Regions from separate parts of the Nonomuraea fastidiosa genome, predicted to be linked through region 2. Evidence: riboswitches for the same ligand, from Rfam matches in the RefSeq annotation. Region 2 holds a riboswitch; the other holds the start of a gene.
What was found. Region 2 has a riboswitch for cobalamin ahead of ACFMQL_RS26500 (ABC transporter substrate-binding protein). Riboswitches for the same ligand answer to the same signal wherever they lie in the genome.
Positions count from the first base shown of each region.

Region 1: another riboswitch for cobalamin. It lies ahead of ACFMQL_RS01440 (ribonucleoside-diphosphate reductase subunit alpha); the one in region 2 lies ahead of ACFMQL_RS26500 (ABC transporter substrate-binding protein).

Region 1 covers NZ_CP170570.1:319,028-323,429, forward strand. The annotation lists gene ACFMQL_RS01435 (ribonucleotide-diphosphate reductase subunit beta) at 1-197, opposite strand, end outside; gene ACFMQL_RS01440 (ribonucleoside-diphosphate reductase subunit alpha) at 210-2,369, opposite strand; cobalamin riboswitch at 2,497-2,701, opposite strand; gene ACFMQL_RS01445 (tripartite tricarboxylate transporter substrate-binding protein) at 2,706-3,671, opposite strand; gene ACFMQL_RS01450 (SAM-dependent methyltransferase) at 3,772-4,402, opposite strand, start outside.
Region 2 covers NZ_CP170570.1:5,741,954-5,746,355, reverse strand. The annotation lists gene ACFMQL_RS26505 (iron ABC transporter permease) at 1-575, opposite strand, end outside; gene ACFMQL_RS26500 (ABC transporter substrate-binding protein) at 577-1,551, opposite strand; adenosylcobalamin-variant (AdoCbl-variant) riboswitch at 1,589-1,709, opposite strand; gene ACFMQL_RS26495 (Gfo/Idh/MocA family oxidoreductase) at 1,751-2,614, opposite strand; gene ACFMQL_RS26490 (histidine phosphatase family protein) at 2,869-3,450, shown strand; gene ACFMQL_RS26485 (sigma factor) at 3,555-3,818, opposite strand; gene ACFMQL_RS26480 (hypothetical protein) at 3,818-4,402, opposite strand, start outside.

The sequences.
Region 1 (4,402 bases), 5.4 Mb from region 2:
CCGGTGGCGAAGAAGGCGACCAGCCGGTTGATCAGGTGCCGCTCCTGCGGCGTCATCTTCGCCAGGTCGGCGAGGTCGGAGTGCAGGTCCACCTCCTCGACCGTCCAGGTGTTGCGGATGGCGGCGCGGAAGCGCTCGTAGAAGGCGGGGTAGCGCATGGGCCGCAGGGTGAGGTCCATGCCGGGGTCGAGCAGCATCGTCGGGGCTCCTTACTGGCAGGCTTCGCAGGTCTCGGGGTTCTCAAGAGAGCAGGCCACCGCCTGCGCCGGGGGCGCGGCGACCGTGGTCTGCGCGATGCGCGTCGCGGGCCGCGAGCGCAGGTAGTAGGTGGTCTTCAGGCCCTTCTTCCAGGCGTAGGCGTACATCGACGAGAGCTTGCCGATGGTCGGGCTCGCCATGAACAGGTTGAGCGACTGCGACTGGTCGATGTACGGCTGCCGCGCGGCGGCCAGGTCGATGAGCGCCTTCTGCGGCAGCTCCCAGGCCGTGCGGTAGAGCTGCTTGAGGTCGCCGGGCACGCCAGGCACCTGCTGCACCGAGCCGTCGGCCCGCTTGATGTCGTCGCGCACCTGGTCGGTCCACAGCCCGCGCGCCTTCAGATCGGCCACCAGGTAGCGGTTGACCTGGAGGAACTCGCCCGACAGGGTCTCGCGCTTGAACACGTTGGACACCTGCGGCTCGATGCACTCGTAGCAGCCGGCGATCGAGGCGATGGTGGCGGTGGGGGCGATCGCGACCAGCAGCGAGTTGCGCAGGCCGGTCTCGGCGATCTTCGCGCGCAGCGCGTCCCAGCGCGGGCCGGTGGCCGCGCCGTAGTGGTCGGGGTGCAGCACTCCCCCGGCCGCCCTGGTCTCGTCGTACGAGGGGTGCCGGCCGCGCTCGGCCGCGAGGTCGGCCGAGGTGTCGTACGCGGCCAGCGCGATCTCCTCGGCGATCCTGGTGGACAGCTCGAGAGCCTGCGGCGAGTCGAACGGCAGCCGCAGCGTGAAGAACACGTCGGCGAGGCCCATCACGCCGAGCCCGATCGGCCGCCACCGCTTGTTGGCCGCCTCGGCCTGCGGCGTCGGGTAGAAGCCGAGGTCGATGGTGCGGTCGAGGACGCGTACGGCGGTGCGCACGGTGCGGCGCAGCCGCTGCCAGTCCATGTCACCGCCGTTCAGGTGGGCGGCCAGGTTGACCGAGCCGAGGTTGCACACCGCCGTCTCGGCGTCGCTGGTGACCTCCAGGATCTCGGTGCACAGGTTGGACAGGTGGATGACGTTCTCCGGGCGGGCCGTCTGGTTGGAGGTGCGGTTGGCGGCGTCCTTGAACGTCATCCAGCCGTTGCCGGTCTGGGCGAGGGTGCGCATCATGCGGCCGTACAGGGTGCGAGCGGGAATCTGCCGGACATATCGCCCGGCGGCCTCGTAAGCGCGATATCTCGCGTCGAACTCCTCCCCGTACAGGTCGGTGAGATCCGGCACCTCCTTCGGGTCGAACAGCGACCACATCTCGTCGGCCTCGACCCGGCGCATGAACTCGTCGGGCACCCAGTTGGCGAGGTTGAGGTTGTGGGTGCGGCGGGCGTCCTCGCCGGTGTTGTCGCGCAGCTCCAGGAACTCCTCGATGTCGGCGTGCCAGGTCTCCAGATAGACGCAGGCCGCGCCCTTGCGCCGGCCACCCTGGTTGACCGCCGCCACCGAGGCGTCGAGCGTGCGCAGCCACGGCACGATGCCGTTGGAGTGACCGTTGGTGCCCCTGATCAGCGAGCCGCGCGAGCGCACCCGGGTCCACGAGATGCCGATGCCGCCCGCGTACTTCGACAGCCTGGCCACCTGGCCGTACCGCTCGTAGATGGCCTCCAGCTCGTCGCGCGGCGAGTCGAGCAGGAAGCACGACGACAGCTGCGGGCGGCGCGCGCCGGAGTTGAACAGCGTGGGCGAGCTGGGCAGGTAGGACAGCGTGGACATCAGCGCGTACAGCTCGGCCGCCTCCGCGACGGTGCCGGAGAGCCCGCAGGCCACGCGCATGAAGAAGTGCTGGGGCCGCTCGAGCACCGCCCGCGTCTCGGGGTGGCGCAGCAGGTAGCGGTCGTAGACCGTACGGAGCCCGAAGTACTCGAAACGGGCGTCCGCCGCGTCCGAGACCAGCGCGTCCAGCTCGGCCGCGTGCGCGGCGACGAACTCGGCGAGGCGGTCCTGGATCAGCCCGGCCGCGTGCGTGGCGGCGATGGATTCGGAGAACGTCCGCACGCCCTGCCCGGCCGCCTCGTCGGCGATCTCCTCGGCCAGCAGCCCGGCGGCGACCCGGGAGTTGGCCGGATCGGCGATCACCCGGGCGGCGGCCTCCTCGATGGCCAGCCGGCGGTCAACCTCAACGATCTGGGTCACGTGCTCTCTCTCCTCGCGAGCCTCCCCTCGAAAGGCAGGCGAGAGCACGGCGGAGCGCGGCGCGGCGCGCCGATCCCGCGTGTGCCCGGCCCGCCCTCGAGGCCATGAACACTGCGCGCACGGGCGCACGGCCCGGCGCATCGCTGGCAGGTCTTCGGGCTCGCGGGCACGCTCCAGCTCCGTGGAGCACCTACTGGCCGTCGCTTCCCGGATCTCTCCAGTGCTGATGACGGCGGTCGTTCCCGCTCACCGCTGCGGGGCAGCCCCGGAATCTCACCGGGTTCCCTTTTGCTCCGCCTCCGATGAGGCGAACCAGCGACGAGCGAGATCCTACATCTAGTGGCCGTTCCCGCAACTACCCCAGCATGTTGTGGCTTTGGTCGTGTCGACCATGCCGAGGTCCCGCAGCACGGCGCGGGTGCGGGCCAGCTCGGTGTGCAGCCAGCGGGCGAAGTCGTCGCCGGCCAGCGGGATCGGCAGCCAGCCCGCGGCCCGGCAGGCGGCCTCCCACGCGGAGGAGCCGAGCACCTCGTCGCACATGTGCACGGCGGCCTCGCGGCCCTCCTCCGCCATGCCTTCCGGGCCGAACGCGCCCACCCAGTCGGAGAAGTCGACCCGCACGCCGCACTCCAGCAGGGTCGGCGCGTCCAGCTCGGGCAGACGGGCGGCCGACGAGACCGCAAGCGGCCTGATCCGCCTGCGCTCGATCCCGGCCCGCCAGGTGGACAGCGGACCCGCGGCGGCCACGGCCCTGCCGGACAGCAGCGCGGCCATGACCTCGCCACCGCTGGGGTAGCCGGTGTAGTCGACCTGCCGGGTGTCGGCGCCGAGCGCCCGCGCGATGAGACCGAACAGCAGGTGGTCGGGCTCGCCCGGCGAGCCGCCGGCCAGCCGGGTGCGCCCGGGGTCGGCCAGCATCCGCGCGCCGAAGTCGCCGAAGTCCTTCAGCGGCGAGCCGTCGGGGACGACCACGACCAGGGCCTCGCCGCTGAGCCTGGCGAGCGGGGTGGCGGTCTCGAGAATGCTCTGGCTGTTGTTGAGTTCGGCGGCGGCCGCCGCGGGCAGGCCGCTCAGTGCCAGGTCGAAGCCGCCGCCCGGCTGGTAGCCCACGGCCTGCGCCGCCCCGGCGAACGCCTGGCCGACCCGTTCCCAGCGCCGTCCGTCCGGCTTGAGCGTGAACCCGGCGACCGGCACGGCTCCCCCGGCCCGCTCGGTCCCGCAGCCGGCGACGGCGGCGGCCATGCCGAGGCCGCAGGCCAGAAAGCGCCGGCGGCGCATGTGCTTCTCCCCCGAAACCCCCATTACTCCAGGTTATTAACCCATTACGGCAGGCTATACACCGGGGTCACGGTCGTTATTCAAAATCGCTATAGTTCACGATTTTTCTTGATTTTTGGGCTTATTAGGCTTTACGGGCAACTCCGGCCATGAGGGACGACGGCAGCGACCAGTCCCCCACCAGCTTGGGCCGGTCCGGCCGCCAGTCCGTGGCCTGCACCAGGCCGGGCGGCTCCAGCGGGAAGTCGCCGAAGAACTCCCTGATCCGCGCGGGCGAGCGATCGGTCCCGCTGCCGGGGCGGGTGTACGACGGCTCGTCATCGTCGGCGCGGCCCGTCGTGGCGTGGGAGATCACCAGGTGGCTGCCCGGCGCCAGCCGCTCGCGCAGCGCCGCCACAGCCCCCTGCGGATCGTCGGAGTCGGGGATGAAGTGCAGGATCGACACCAGCAGCACCCCGACGGGACGGTCGAAGTCGAGGAACTCCCCCGCCTTGTCCAGCACGTCGCCGGGATCGAGCAGGTTCGCCTGAACGAAACGGGCCCTGCCCGGCGAGCGCCTGAGCAGGACCGCGGCGTGCGCCCGCACCACGGGGTCGCAGTCGACGTAGACCACCTTGGCCTCCGGCGCCACCTCGTGCGCGCTGCCCTGCGTGGGCAGCCCGCTGCCGAGGTCGAGGAACTGGTCGACCCCGGCGCGGGCGACGTAGCGTACGGCACGCTGAAGGAAGGCCCGGTTCGCGCGGGCCAGCGGGACC
Region 2 (4,402 bases):
ATCCACGCGTAGATGCGCTGCAGCTTCTCCACCTCGAGCTGCTGCAGTACGGTCTGGATCGCGGTGAGGAACGAGGTGACCGCGACGCCCGCCAGCACGAGCGTGGCCGTGCCGCCGCTGCGCCCCGCCGTGTTGCCCAGCGTGTACGCGAGGAACACGCCACCCACCGCGCCCGCGAAGGCGGCCACGGGCACGCTGGCGGACGGCAGCAGCACGATCGCCGCCGTCGCCGCGAGCCCGGCCCCCGCCGCCGCGCCCAGCAGGTACGGGTCGGCGAGCGGATTGCGGAAGACGCCCTGGTACCCGGCTCCCGCGATGGCGAGCAGCCCGCCGACCACGGCCGCGACCAGCACCCTGGGCAGCCGCAGCTCGAACAGCAGCCCCTGCTCGACCGGCGCGAGGCCGGAGTCGACGTGGGTGAACGGCAGCCAGTCCGCGACCTGGAGCACCACCTGCCAGGGCGAGATGTCGGCGGCGCCGTCGAGCATGCCGGCGATCATGCAGGCGGCCAGCAGGACCAGGGCGCCGGCGAGCCACAGCGGCCGGGCCCGTGCGGGGCGGGCCTGAGTCGCCACGTCAGCTCGCGCCGTCGGTCTTCGCCCGCGCCGCGTCGGCCACGGCCGCGCCGATGCTCTTGGCCAGGTCGGCGACGCGCGGCCCCCAGCGGGACGCGATGTCGTCGTCCAGCTCGATCACCCGGTCGTTCTTGACGGCGGACAGGTTCTTCCAGCCGGGCCGGGCGGCCAGCGCCTCCTTGTTCTGCTGGCAGCACTTGACGTCGGCGAGGAAGATCAGGTCGGGGTCGGCCTGGGCGACGAACTCGGCCGACAGCTTGGGGTATCCGCCGGCCGCGTCGGGGGCCTTGTCGGCGATGTTGGTCAGGCCGAACATGCCGTAGATCTGGCCGATGAACGTCTTGGACGTCACGGCGTACGGCGTCTGGTCGAGCTCGTGGTAGTAGGTGAGCTCGGCGTCCTTGGGCGCCTTGGACACCACGTCGTCGATGGCGCTCTTCATGTCCGCGACGACCTTGTCGGCCTCGGCCTGGTGCCCGGTGGCCGCGCCCAGCTCGGAGATCTCCTCGTACGCCTCGTCCAGGTTCGTGGCGGCGGGCTGGTGGAGCACGGGCACGTTGACCTTGCCCAGCTCGGAGACGATGTCGTCGATGTCGTCCGATACCACGACGAGGTCGGGCTTCTGGGCGACGATGGCCTCGACGTTCGGTTTGAAACCGGACAGCTCCGTCGTGGGGGCCTCCGGCGGGTAGTTGGAGCGGTCGTCCACGGCGACGACCTGCGAGCCGGCGCCGATGGCGTACAGGGTCTCGGTGTGGGTGGCCGAGAGCGAGACGATGCGCTCGGGCCGCTTGGGGATGGTGACCTTGCCGTTGGCGGCCTCGACGGTGACGGGGAAGCCGCCGGCGGCGGGAGCGGTGGAGGAAGCGGCGGACGAGGGGGCGGCAGGGCCGGCTGTGGTGCCGGTCTGGCCGCAACCGGCCAGAGCGAGCGTTCCCAGCAGCGCGCCCGCGAGAACCGTGCGTACGGGCCTCACGAGAAGTCCTTTCACACTGTTGGAACCGAGAGACCCGCTTGTAGTGACGGATCACCCTTTTCCACGAGGGTTGATGTGCGTCGGCGCAGAGGCAGGCGACCTGGCTATGACAGTTGCGGGACAGCGCCGGAATCTCACCGGACTTCGCTGCGCACTGCGCGTCGGGCAAACGGTATCAATTCCCCGTCCGCCGGAGGAGTCAAGGGGTCAGTTGGGCCTCCGCCTCGGCGATGATCTTCTGGATGCGCAGCCCGTGCGCGGCGTCGAGCGGGTGGCCGCCGCCCTTGCGGACGGTCGCGGCGAACTCCTCGGCGACCGTGGCCAGGTAGTCGTCGTCCTTGTCATGCGGCGGCAGGGCGGCGCTGCCGTTGCGGCCGTACACGGCGATGCTGGACGGCGGCGTCTCGCCGCCCGCGGCCATGCTCAGCGACGCCTCGCTGACGGCGCCGCCCTCGTGTTCGAGCAGCAGGCCGACCCAGCGCAGCGGGTGGCCGTGCGCGCGCACACCCGTGACGGGGCCGAGCGCGGCGTCCAGCAGGTCGATCACGTGCGGTCCCACGTCGAGCAGGGCGCCGCGTTCGAGCCGCCAGGGCGTCGCGAACGGGTGGTCGCCGAGCAGCGCGCCGGAGATGTTGGCGGCGTGACCGCCGAACGGCTCGACCTCGGCGCAGCGGGCCAGGAAACCGCGGGCGGCGGCGGTGTAGCGCATGGAGAAGACCATCTGGGAGGCGACGCCCGCCTCGGCCACCGCGTCCGCCACGCGCCGAGCCGACTCCAGGGAGTCGCCGAGCGGCTTCTCCAGCAGCAGCGCCTTGCCGGCGCGGGCGGCGCGGACGGCGTACTCGGCCTGGACGGCGGGCGGCACGCAGAACGCGACCGCCTCGCAGTGCTCGAACAGCTCCTCGACGCGGGCGAACACCGGCGCGCCCAGCTCGGCGGCGGCCTCGGGACGGCGGGCCCAGACGCCGGCCAGCCTCGTGTGCGGGCTCTTGGCCAGCATGGGCGCGTGCGCCATCCGCGCCCAGGGCCCCGCGCCGATCAGTCCGACCGCCACCGGTTCCATGCACGTCCTCCTTCGCAAGTCATCTGATCTTTCACCTTAGATGACATATCGCCAAAGATCGCCCGCACCTCCACGAACGCACATCAGCCGCCCTGCTGCGTGGGCGGTCGGCGGACGCGGGCGTGCCGGCTCCTCCCGCTCCGCGCGAGCGACCCGCGGGCGGCGGTGCCGATCACCGACCGGCGCGCCGCGAGAAAGAGGCGGGCGGGCACCTGGCGGTGGGGCGCGATCGGGCGTGCCGGATGATGGGAGCCATGAACGAGATGCTGCTGCTTCGGCATGGAGAGACCGAGTGGAGTAAGGCGGGCAGGCACACGGGCCGTACGGACCTGCCCTTGACGGAGCACGGCGAGGAGCAGGCCAGAGCCTTGGCGCCGCTGATCAAGGAGCCTTTCGACCTGGTGCTCGTCTCCCCCGCGCAGCGGGCGAGGCGAACGGCGGAGCTGGCCGGTTTGACCGAGTATGAGGTGGATCCCGACCTGTGGGAGTGGGACTACGGCGGCTATGAGGGCATCACCACGGCGACGATCCGTGAGACGCGGCCCGGTTGGTACTTGTGGCGTGACGGCGTGATCCCCGGCGATGCCGAGCATCCGGGCGAGAGCGCCTCGGAGGTGGCGGTCCGGGCCGACCGGGTGATCGCGCGGGCCCGTGCTGTGCAGGGCCGGGTGGCGTTGGTGGCGCACGGGCACTTCCTGCGGGTGCTGGCCGCCCGCTGGCTGGGTTTGGCTCCCGAGGACGGCCGGTTGCTCAGGCTCGACACCGGTACGTACTCGCGCCTCGGGTACGAGCACGATGAGCCGGTGCTGCTGGCCTGGAACGCCCCCGTCACCTGACCGATCCCGGGCCGGTGGTCGCGCCGCACCGACTCGGACGAAAAGGCTCAGCCGGCCCGGACGCGTAGGGCCGTCCGGGCAGCGCGCGGCTCGGCCGGGGGAGCTCAGCCGACGCGGGCCCGCAGGGCGGACTCGTGCAACGCCCGGCCGGCCAGCCAGCCGCGCAGCGAGCCGAGGGCCGGGTCGTACGACAGCGGCTCCTCCCACAACGCCACGAACACGCGCTGCGTGATCTCCTCCGCCTGCGCCTGGCTGCCGGTGACCTTGACGGCGACGCCGTAGACGTACGGGCCGTGCCGGTCGTAGGCGTCGGCCAGCGCGTCGAGGTCGCCGGCGGCCAATCGTGCACGCACATCCATGTCGCTCATCAGTCGCACCCCAGCGTCGCGGCGGCGGCGATCAGGTCACGGGCGAGCACGGGGTCGCCCTCGGCGGCGTACGGGAAGGCGCCGGGTGGCCACCGGTTGCCCAGCAGGCGGCAGAAGTCGGCGGCGTCCGCCGAGATGAGCACGGCCACGTGGTCGGAGGCGGGCGAGAGCGGGATGGTCCAGGTGCCGCCGCCGGGGCCGGTGAGCACGATGGTGGCCGAGACGTCGCGGCGCGGCCCGCGCAGCGCGCGCGGCAGCAGCGCCAGGCCGAACTCGGCGATCATGTGCACGTGCTCGGGTCTCGGCTCGGCCTTGGCGCGGCCGGTGGCCGCCCTGATGTCGTCGGTGTGCGTCCAGGTCTCGAACGTGCGCTGGATCATGGCCTGGCGCAGCGGCGCGCGGGCCGGTCGCGCTCCGGCGAGCGCCACCTCCACGCCGAGCAGCACCTCGCTGCCCGCCGCCACCCGCGACAGCAGCAGGCCCGCCTGCTCCCGCCAGCGCCGGTGCTCGGGCACGGCGACGCCTTGCCCGGCGCCGGTCCCGGCGGAAAGGTCCGGACCGGTGCCGGTACCGGCCCGAGCGCC